DNA from 3 places in the Mesorhizobium sp. M0500 genome. Region 3 is predicted to be linked to each of the others. Evidence: riboswitches for the same ligand, from Rfam matches in the RefSeq annotation. Region 3 holds a riboswitch; each other region holds the start of a gene.
The links. A riboswitch is a leader RNA that binds a small molecule or an ion and turns the genes downstream of it on or off. The one in region 3 is predicted to bind cobalamin.
Positions count from the first base shown of each region.

Region 1: linked by a shared signal. The riboswitch ahead of metE (5-methyltetrahydropteroyltriglutamate--homocysteine S-methyltransferase) and the one ahead of NKI70_RS23540 (CbtB domain-containing protein) in region 3 are both predicted to bind cobalamin.
Region 2: linked by a shared signal. The riboswitch ahead of NKI70_RS16835 (DUF1636 family protein) and the one ahead of NKI70_RS23540 (CbtB domain-containing protein) in region 3 are both predicted to bind cobalamin.

Region 1 covers NZ_JAMYRB010000017.1:35,418-38,687, forward strand. The annotation lists gene NKI70_RS24415 (MFS transporter) at 1-1,314, shown strand, start outside; cobalamin riboswitch at 1,812-2,012, shown strand; gene metE (5-methyltetrahydropteroyltriglutamate--homocysteine S-methyltransferase) at 2,108-3,270, shown strand, end outside.
Region 2 covers NZ_JAMYRB010000008.1:61,085-64,354, reverse strand. The annotation lists gene NKI70_RS16845 (cobaltochelatase subunit CobN) at 1-422, opposite strand, end outside; gene cobW (cobalamin biosynthesis protein CobW) at 441-1,481, opposite strand; gene NKI70_RS16835 (DUF1636 family protein) at 1,478-1,912, opposite strand; cobalamin riboswitch at 1,951-2,154, opposite strand; gene NKI70_RS16830 (winged helix-turn-helix domain-containing protein) at 2,184-3,270, opposite strand, start outside.
Region 3 covers NZ_JAMYRB010000015.1:109,253-112,522, reverse strand. The annotation lists gene NKI70_RS23545 (aromatic ring-hydroxylating oxygenase subunit alpha) at 1-827, opposite strand, end outside; cobalamin riboswitch at 969-1,165, shown strand; gene NKI70_RS23540 (CbtB domain-containing protein) at 1,202-1,381, shown strand; gene NKI70_RS23535 (CbtA family protein) at 1,397-2,179, shown strand; gene cobU (bifunctional adenosylcobinamide kinase/adenosylcobinamide-phosphate guanylyltransferase) at 2,172-2,693, shown strand; gene cobO (cob(I)yrinic acid a,c-diamide adenosyltransferase) at 2,695-3,270, shown strand, end outside.

The DNA of each region.
Region 1 (3,270 bases), on a different contig from region 3:
ACACCCTGGGCCCTTCTGGGTCTCACCTTCCTGATCGGCTGTGGTTGGGCATTGCACGATCCCTCTTGGCAAGCCTCGATGGGGGATATCCTGCCTCGCGAACACCTGCCTAGCGCGGTTGCGCTCAACGGCATGAGCTACAATCTCATGCGCAGCATCGGGCCGGCGATTGGCGGCATAATCGTGGCCACAGCCGGTGCGGCCTTCGCGTTCCTCTTCAACGTCTTTTGCTACTTCGCTCTGATCGCTGCGCTGTTGCGGTGGAAAGCCGTACGGGCACGACAAGCGCTGCCGCGGGAGGCTTTCGGCAGTGCGATGGCGGCGGGCTTCCGTTACGTGCTCTTGTCGCCGAACCTTCTCAAGGTGATGTGCCGGAGTTTCATTTTCGGCCTCACCGCCGTTGTCATTTTGGCTCTCCTGCCGTTGGTTGCTCGCGAACAGGTCAAAGGGACCGCGGTCACCTACGGCGTGATGCTTGGCTTCTTCGGCCTGGGAGCGATTTGCGGCGCGCTCCTCATCGGGCGGGTCCGAGAAGTTCTCTCCAACGAATGGGTCATTCGCGGAGCGTTCTTTATATTGGCGATCAGCTGCTTCTTTCTGGCATGGAGCGAGCACGTTTGGCTGAGCTGTCTGCTCCTCATGCCAGCCGGTGCGGCCTGGATTCAATCATTCTCGCTATTTAACGTCACAGTGCAGCTTTCGGCACCGCGGTGGGTGGTTGGACGCGCCCTGTCTCTCTATCAGACGGCCACATACGGCGGCATGGCGGCGGGAAGCTGGCTTTGGGGCGAACTGGCGGACGTCCAAGGTGTTTCGGGAGCCTTCCTCGTCGCCAGCGTGGTTCTTGTGATTGGTGGACTGATGGGGATCGTTCTGCGTCAGCCGGATTTCGAAACGCTCAATCTGGATCCGACCAACAAGTTCAGCGAACCGACGCTGCAACTTGACCTTCGGCCACGAAGCGGTCCGATCATGGTGATGGTCGATTATCGTATCGATCAGAGAGATGTCCCAGAATTTCTCAGTGTGATGACATCGTGGCGAAAAGCGCGGCTGCGAGATGGCGCCAGACAATGGGCGTTGCTGCGTGACCTGGAAAAGCCCGAACTATGGACCGAGTGCTATCATGTGCCAACCTGGGTCGAGTATGTTCGCCACAACAACAGGCAGACCCAGGATGACGCCGAAATCGTTGCGCGCCTGGAAGCGCTGCACCGTGGCGATTGCCCGCCCAAGACGCATCACAAGATCGAACGCCAAACCGTGCGCGTGCACGACGATTTGCCGCTCAGGCCTCATTTGGACAGGACTTGAGCTGGCCCGGTGGTTTGAGCCGGGTTACCTTGAGCCGGTGGGCTGCGAACAAGCAATTCGAGACGTCGGCCTCGATCCTCCGCAACACGCCGCTGCGCCGGGCCTCGGGTGCTCCCCTCGAAATCGTTGTGTCGTATCACCGAGGGCATCACGGCCAACACCTTCCACATGGGCAACAGCCTCGCCATTGAGTCGAATGTGGTCGCGAGCAGATCACCAAAGAAGCGGTCGGAACCTCGGAGCCGAAGTTCGACGCCGAGGTGGCGTTCGCATGATGAGGGAAGCAGCACCACGGCACTTGCCGGTATGTTTGCCGCCGGCAGCCGACGAACTCCTATCCTCCTGGACCGCTGTGCATCATTGCTTTGATTTACCGGCCGCTCAAGGCTTCCACAGTTTTCGCTTTCGAGGCGACCTTTGGGGACATGCCAACGGAAATTTAATATAACGACATAAACATTTCTTTATGCGGCGTTGACAAAGAAGCGAACTGCTGTGATTGTCTCCCGTGTCGTGGTTCTCCGTACGGCGCTGCCGCAGCGGAGCTAAGAGGGAAGCCGGTGCGATGCCGGCGCTGCCCCCGCAACTGTTAGCGGCAAGCCAACCCCACTCATGTCACTGAGGCGAATAGCCTTGGGAAGACGGGTAGAGGCTATGACCCCGCGAGCCAGGAGACCTGCCACGGCGAATTACGTCCACGGGCGGGGTGTCTCGGTGGCCGCTGCAGCCTGGCGTTCGTGCCGGCCTGCTAGCGCCTTCCTTGTCACCGACGCCCCAACCATCGGGGTATGGCATGACTGTCTCTCAGCAAATTCCTGTAGCAACGCTCGGCGTGCCGCGCTTCGGTCGTCGGCGAGAACTGAAATTCGCGCTTGAAAGCTACTGGTCCGGAAAATCTTCCGCCGCCGACCTTCTCACGACGGCGAAGGCGCTCCGTGCCGCTAGCTGGGAGGAGCAGCACGATCGCGGCGTGTCGAAAATCCCGTCGAACGACTTCTCGCTTTACGACCATGTGCTCGACACCGCAGCCATGGTCGGCGCCGTTCCATCCCGTTACGGCTGGAATGGCGGCGAGGTCCCACTTGACATCTACTTCGCAATGGCGCGCGGCAACCAGGGTCAGACGGAGGATTGTGGACACGTTGGCCACCAGCAGGCGGCTCATCGGCCTGATGTAACCGCGATGGAAATGACCAAGTGGTTTGACACCAACTATCACTACATTGTGCCGGAACTCGACGATGATCAGACGTTCGCCCTCTCGTCGACGAAACCGGTCGACTACTTCCTCGAGGCTAAAGCTCTCGGCATTCACACACGCCCAGTCATCCTTGGACCGATCACCTTCCTCAAGCTGGCGAAATCGCCTGCCGAAGGATTCGATCCCATCGCGCTCCTGCCGCGGCTGCTGCCCGTCTACGAGCAACTCCTGCAGAGGCTGAAGCTGTCGGGAGCCGACTGGGTGCAGATCGATGAGCCAGCGCTTGTCCTCGATCTGAACCCGAACGAACGAGCTGCGTTCGAATTCGCCTATGGCCAGCTGTCAAAAGCCGCGCCCGAGTTGAAGATCATGCTGGCTACCTATTTCGGGCCGCTGGGAGACAATCTCGAAACCGCAGTTTCTTTGCCCCTGGCCGGGCTGCATATTGATCTCGTGCGCGCTCCCGAGCAGCTGGAAATGGTGGGTCGGCTCGCTCCGAAGGATCTGGTGCTCTCGCTTGGCCTGATCGATGGCCGCAACGTCTGGCGTGCGAACCTGCCCGCCATTCTCGACCGCATCAAACCGATCGTCGCCGGCTGGCCCTTGGACCGCGTCGAGATCGCGCCTTCTTGCTCGATGCTGCATGTGCCGATCGACCTGCGCATGGAGACGGAACTCGAGGCGGACATCAGGTCGTGGCTCGCCTTCGCGGCCCAGAAGACCGACGAGCTGGTCTTGCTGGCCCGGGCCCTGTC
Region 2 (3,270 bases), on a different contig from region 3:
CCAAGCAGGGCGTCCAACTCCTCCCGCGGCAGCGTCGAGCCTTCGATCAGTCGCAAATCCTCGTCGTGGCTCTCGCCCGGTAGGAGCGCCAGCTTGATACCGCGATTTCGCGCGATAACGGCGAGCTGGTCGCAGCCATAGCGCCACCAGTCATAGCCGCCGAGGATGCGGACCAGAATGACCTTGGCGTGGCGGGCGACGCTGTCGATCCACAGGTCGACGGACATCGGATGGCGCAGGTCGCGCAAGGCGGCGAGCCGCATCGACGGCAGGCGGTGCGCATCTGCCTTCCACGCCGCCGCCAGCCCGGCCAGGTCGCTGTCGGTGAAGGACAGCGCCACGACATCCGCAGGCGTTTGCCTGAGATCGACAGGCTCGGCGAGATCGTCGAGCGAGGCGGATGTGGTGGTGAGGATGTGCATCGCGGCTCGTACCTGGGGTCAGCCGGCGAGGATACGCTCGATGGCCGGGCGGTTCAGCCCTTTCAGGCCGATGACGACCAGGCGCGAGCGGCGGTCGTCTTCAGCGGTCCAGGCGCGGTCGTAATAGTGGTTGACGCGCGGACCGACGGCCTGCAGCAGGAGCCGCATCGGCTTGCCGCCGACTTCGACGAAACCCTTGACGCGCAACACGTTTTCTTCCTCCGCCGCCGTGGCGACCCGTTGTGCGAGCTCGTCCGGGTTGGACACGGACGCGATGTCGATGACGAACGAGTCAAAATCGTCATGTTCGTGGTCGAGCTCGTCGTCGTGGTGGGTCTTGCGGTTCTCAATGTCGTCCTCGACGGCGAGGCCGAGGCCGAGCAGCACCGACGGGTCGACCTTGCCTTGCGAAGTCGGTACGATCTTCACCGCCCGCGCAACGTGCTTGCCGATGACGGCATTGGCACGGGCCGAGCCGGCTGCGTCCATCAGGTCGCTCTTCGACAGGATGATCAGGTCGGCGCAGGCGAGCTGGTCTTCGAACACTTCCTCGACCGGATCGTCATGGTCGAGCGTCTCGTCCTGCGCGCGCTGGGCCTGCAGGGCGTCCATGTCGTTGGCTACGCGGCCATCAGCCAGCGCCGGTCCGTCGACCACGGCAATGACGCCGTCCACCGTCACGCGGCTTTTCACCGACGGCCACTGGAAGGCCTGGACCAGCGGCTTGGGCAAAGCGAGGCCGGATGTCTCGATCAGGATGTGGTCGACCCTCGGCGTCAGCGACAGGATTTGGTCCAGCGCCGGGACGAAATCATCGGCGACGGTGCAGCAGATGCAACCATTGGCCAGCTCGACGATGTTTTCCTCGGGGCAGGTGTCGATGGCGCAGCCCTTCAGGATCTCGCCGTCGATGCCGATGTCGCCGAACTCGTTGACGATGATGGCCAGCCGCTTGCCTTTGGCGTTTTCGAGCAAATGGCGGATCAATGTCGTCTTGCCGGCGCCGAGAAATCCGGTGACCACGGTGCAGGGAACGCGCGAAGGGGAGGCAGCGGTCATATCAAGTCCTTCAGAAGGTCAAGGGGAGGGATGCGGGCAACCAGGCCGCGCTTCAGGCAATCGGGACGGCCGCGCCATGGAATGAGCCCATCCGTCGAGGTGGCGAACAGCTTTGCCCCGGTGACGAGATCGGCGCCGCTGGTCGTGGTCAGATCACCGAAGACGTAACTCCAGCAGCCGTCGCGCAGCATGGCGGCGCTGAGCCGGCGCTTGCAATTGCCAAGGCATTCGACGGTGCGGATTTTGATGTTTTCGCTGGAAGCGGCGCGGCGCGTGTCCTCTGCGAGCAGTTCGCCGGCGCGCGGATGAGCGTCCGAACCGGTCTCGTCACGGCAGGACGAGCAGACGATGACGGTAACGCCGGCCGGGGAATCACCATGGCCGGACAATAAATCCGCTGTCTCAGCCGGAAAACTGCTGTCGCGTTCCAAATCAGGCTCCTTGCCCGGAAAACCCGCCAGGCGATCGGATTCTTATGTCCTAGACGGCAGGTCTCCTGGCTCGCGGGTCATCGCCTGGGTGCCGCCTTCCCGGGAACATCCCAGTGGTTTTCGGCCTTGGCTCGTCGCTTACAGTTGCGGGGACAGCCGCGGATTTGAAATCGAGATTTCGCACCGCATTCCCTCTTGGCCCTTGCCGTTGCGGGCAGGGGACCGTCTGGAACGGATTTAGGCTTGTGGGGGTAGTCGTGTCAACGCACGTCTATGACGCGGCGATATCCGCGAGCGGCCGGCCGAGGTCGCCGGCAGCGGTCACCTCGATGCGTTCCAGGCCGAGCCAGCCCTGCATCTGCTTCAATTCTTCGAAAAGCTCGGCTGCGGTTTGCAGCGAGGCGCCGGGCTCCGCATAGGCGGCATGGACGCGCAGCACGCCGGCCGGTCGGTCGGCCCTAAGGTCAACGCGCCCGACGATGCTGTCGCCGAGCAGGAATGGCAGCACATAATAGCCATACCGGCGCTTTTCGGCCGGCGTGTAGATCTCGATGCGGTAGTGGAAGTCGAACAACCGCTCGGTGCGCGACCGCTCGAAGACGACAGGATCAAACGGCGCGAGCAAGGCGCGCGCCTCGATCTTGCGCGGCAAACGGGCGTCCTTGTGGAGATAGGCTGTTTTGTTCCAGCCTTCGACGCTCACCGGCAACAGGTCGCCGGCCTCGACCAGTTCCTCGATGCGGCCCTTGATGTCGGCGGGCGACAGCCGGAAATAGTCGCGCAGGTCTCCTGCCGTGGCGATGCCGTGGGCGCGGGCCGAGATGCGCAGCAATTCGCGATGTGCATCCTCGGGACAGGGAACCGGTAGCGCGAGTACCGCCGGCGGCAGCACGCGCTCCGGCAGATCGTAGAACCGCTCGAAGCCGCGGCGATGCGCAGTGGTGATGCGGCCGGCCCAGAACAGCCACTCGAAGGCATGCTTGGCATGGCTCCAGCCCCACCAGCCGCCCGAACCCTTCTGCCCTTCGAAAGCCGACGCCGCGATCGGGCCTCGTTCGGCGACCTCGCGATAGATGTCTTCGATATAGGCGGCGTGCTCGCGGCCCCATTTGGCCAGCCCGCTGTACATTTCGTCGCCGCGCTCGGCCCGCTGCATGCGCCAGCGCATCAGCGGATAGGTCTCGACCGGCAAGAAGGAGGCTTCGTGCGCCCAGTATTCGAAGACCATGCGCTTGCGCGTGACAGCGGCGGCGTCGAGCAGCGCCAGCTTGTAGGGGCCAAGCCGCGAATAAAGAGGCATATAGTGGGCGCGCACCACGGCGCTGACGGAATCGATCTGCAGCAGGCCGGTACGGGCA
Region 3 (3,270 bases):
CCCGGCGTCAGGCCGGAAAAGACCGAGCCGTGGACGCGCCCGTCGCGCGACCAGGTTTCGGCCCCGGCCCGCAAGCCGCCTGCAAATTCCGGCGCGTCATTGTCGGCGTGGCGCGCCCATTCGGGGTCGTCGTGCCGGCCCATCAGGCCGCGGCCATAGATCGGCACCAGCCGCGACAGGTCCTTGTGGACGCCGGGGCAGTGCAGGCACTCGTTGAAATTTTCCCAAAATACCTTCCAGTTGCAGTTTATCACCTTGCGCAGCACATGGCCGCTCAGCAGCGTTTCCAGCGGCCAGTTGGCGAGGTTACCGGATGCCGGATCGAAGGATGTTTCAGCCGAGCCGGCAGCGTCTTCCGCCAGATTGACGAAGACGAAACCGCGCCACACCGAAAGCGCGACCCGGTAGAGCGGATGATCGGCCTTGTCGAAGCCGTCCGGCAGCGATTTCGACGGCACGCGCACCAGATCGCCGTGCAGCGAATAGGACCAGGCATGGTATGGGCAGGTGATGAGCCGCGCCTTCAGCCGTCCTTCGCTCTGCTGGCAAAGCTGCGAGCCGCGATGCCGGCAGGTGTTGTGGAAGGCGCGCAACTCGCCGGTCTCGTCGCGCAGCACGACGACCTCCTGCGTGCCTATGCGGAACGTCCTGAAAGCCAGCGGCTGGGCAAGGTCGGCCTCGCGGCAGACGAGCAGCCAGTTGCGATACCAGATGGCCTCGAGATCGCGCTGATAGGCCGCGATGTCCCAATAGGCTGATGACGGCAGCGTCGGCTCGGCCCGCGTCAGGCCGTTGTAGGGACCGCGCTCATTCGGGCTGGGTTGCATGCCGGCTTCCTCCCCATCCGCCAGCCGACACCCGGCTGCGAAAATTGTCAATCGCGGCGCCGGCCGACCGGGCTTGGCGAGGCGGCGCATTCGCCACACGATCCGGCGGAATTTGGTTTGCCGGGCGCGGCGATTCTGCCTATAGTCGCTGATGTCGTCGGTTCCGTTTGGAACCAAGAGGGAATGCGGTGAGGGCAAGTTGTTTGCCCAATGCCGTGGCTGCCCCCGCAACTGTGTGCGGTAGTCCTCTCCATATGCCACTGAAGGTTCGCCTTCGGGAAGGTGGGGAAGGGCGCTGATCCGCGAGCCAGGAGACCTGCCGGCGACAGGAAACTGACTTCTATGCCCTCGGGTGGAGGGCGAAAGGACAAGACATGAATACCGCTTCCGTCTCGCTCGGCGCTTCCGCCTCCTCGCAGTCGCGTCTCATGCAGCTGGCGCTTGCTGCATTCCTCGGCATTTTCGTCATGGGCTTTGTCGGCTTCTCGCATATCGATGCGGTCCACAATGCCGCGCACGACTATCGCCACTCGATGGGCTTTCCCTGCCACTGACAAGGGGCTGACATCATGACACTGTTTCGCAACGTCGTGTTCATCGCGGCGATCGCAGGGCTTGTGGCCGGCGTGGCTCTCGCCTGCATGCAAGCCTATGCCACGGTGCCGCTCATCCTGAAGGCGGAAGTCTATGAACAGGCCGGCGGCGGCCATGACCATGCCGCGGCACCTGCGACACCGGCCGAAAACGCCGCGGGCACGACGGCTATGAGCAGCGCCGCGCCGGCAGCGGCTGAAGCGATGGCTCCGGCGGAAGACGAAGGCTGGGCGCCGGCCGACGGTTTCGAACGCTTCGGCTTCAGCGTCGTTGCCAATATCGTCACCGGCATCGGCTTTGCGCTGGTCCTGGTTGCGGTTTCGGAATTCGCCGGCGGCATCGGCAATTGGCGCCAGGGCCTGTTCTGGGGGCTTGCCGGCTTTGCCGTGTTCACGCTGGCGCCGGGCCTCGGCCTGCCGCCGGAACTGCCAGCGATGCCGGCGGCCGACCTTGTCCAACGCCAGATATGGTGGTGGGCAACAGTGGTGGCGACAGCGGCCGGTCTCGGCCTTATCGTCTTCCGCAGATCGCTGCCGCTGGTGGCTCTTGCCGTGGCGTTGATCGTTGCGCCGCATATCGTCGGCGCGCCGCAGCCCGATAGCTTCGAGACGGCGATCCCGGAAGGCCTGCACCACCAGTTCGTGGTGGCGGTGACGCTGACCAATCTGGTGTTCTGGCTGGTGCTCGGCGCGGTCGTCGGCGTGGTGCGCGGACGCTTCACGGGCACGGCGACCAGCCTGCGCGACAGCTTTGCCTGACCGCGCTGCCGGGGCACTGACCCTGGTCATCGGCGGTGCGCGCACCGGCAAGAGCGCGCATGCCGAGAGCCTGGTGACGGTCGGCCCGCCGCCTTGGAGCTATATCGCCACGGCGCAAGCCTATGACGACGAGATGCGCCAGCGCATCGCGCTGCACCGCTCGCGCCGCGGCGCCGGCTGGACGACCATCGATGCGCCGCTCGACCTTGCCGGCGCGATCGGAGCGCTGCCTGACGGCCAGCCGGTGCTGATCGACTGCCTGACGCTGTGGCTGACCAACCATATGCTGGCCGACCATGATGTCGAGGCCGAATGCCGGAGGCTGGCCGATGTGCTGTCGCGGCCGCGTGGGCCGTGGTTCGTGGTGTCCAACGAGGTCGGCCAGGGCATCGTGCCGGACAATGCGCTGGCAAGACGGTTTCGCGACGCCGCCGGCCGGCTGAACCAGGACGTCGCGGCTGTTGCCGGCACCGTGCTTTTGATGGTGGCGGGGCTGCCGCTCAAGGTGAAATGACATGGCTGATACTATCGATCCCAAGGACGAGGAACGCCACCGCGCCAAGATGGCCAAGCGCAAGGCGGTGCAGGATGCCGAGGTCGCGGCCAAGACGCTCGAGAAGGGGCTGCTGATCGTCAACACCGGATCGGGCAAGGGCAAGACCACGGCCGCCTTCGGGCTGGCGCTCAGGATGCTCGGCTATGGCAAGCGCGTCGGCGTCGTCCAGTTCATCAAGGGCAAGTGGCACACCGGCGAGAAAGACGCCTTTGCCGCCTTCGGTGACCGTGTCGTCTGGCACGCCATGGGCGAGGGCTTTACCTGGGAGACACAGGACCTGAAGCGCGACATCGCGGCGGCCGAGGCTGCCTGGGCGAAAGCGCTGGAGCTGATGGCCGAGCCGTCGATCAGCCTCGTGGTGCTCGACGAGCTGAACATCGCGCTGCGCTACGACTACCTCGATCTCGAAAAGGTGGTCGCGGCGCTGAAGGCGCGTCGCGAAGGCCTGCATGTCGTCGTCACCGGCCGCAACGCCAAACCGGTATTGGTCGAGGCGGCCGATCTGGTCACCGAGATGGGCGTGACCAAGCACCAC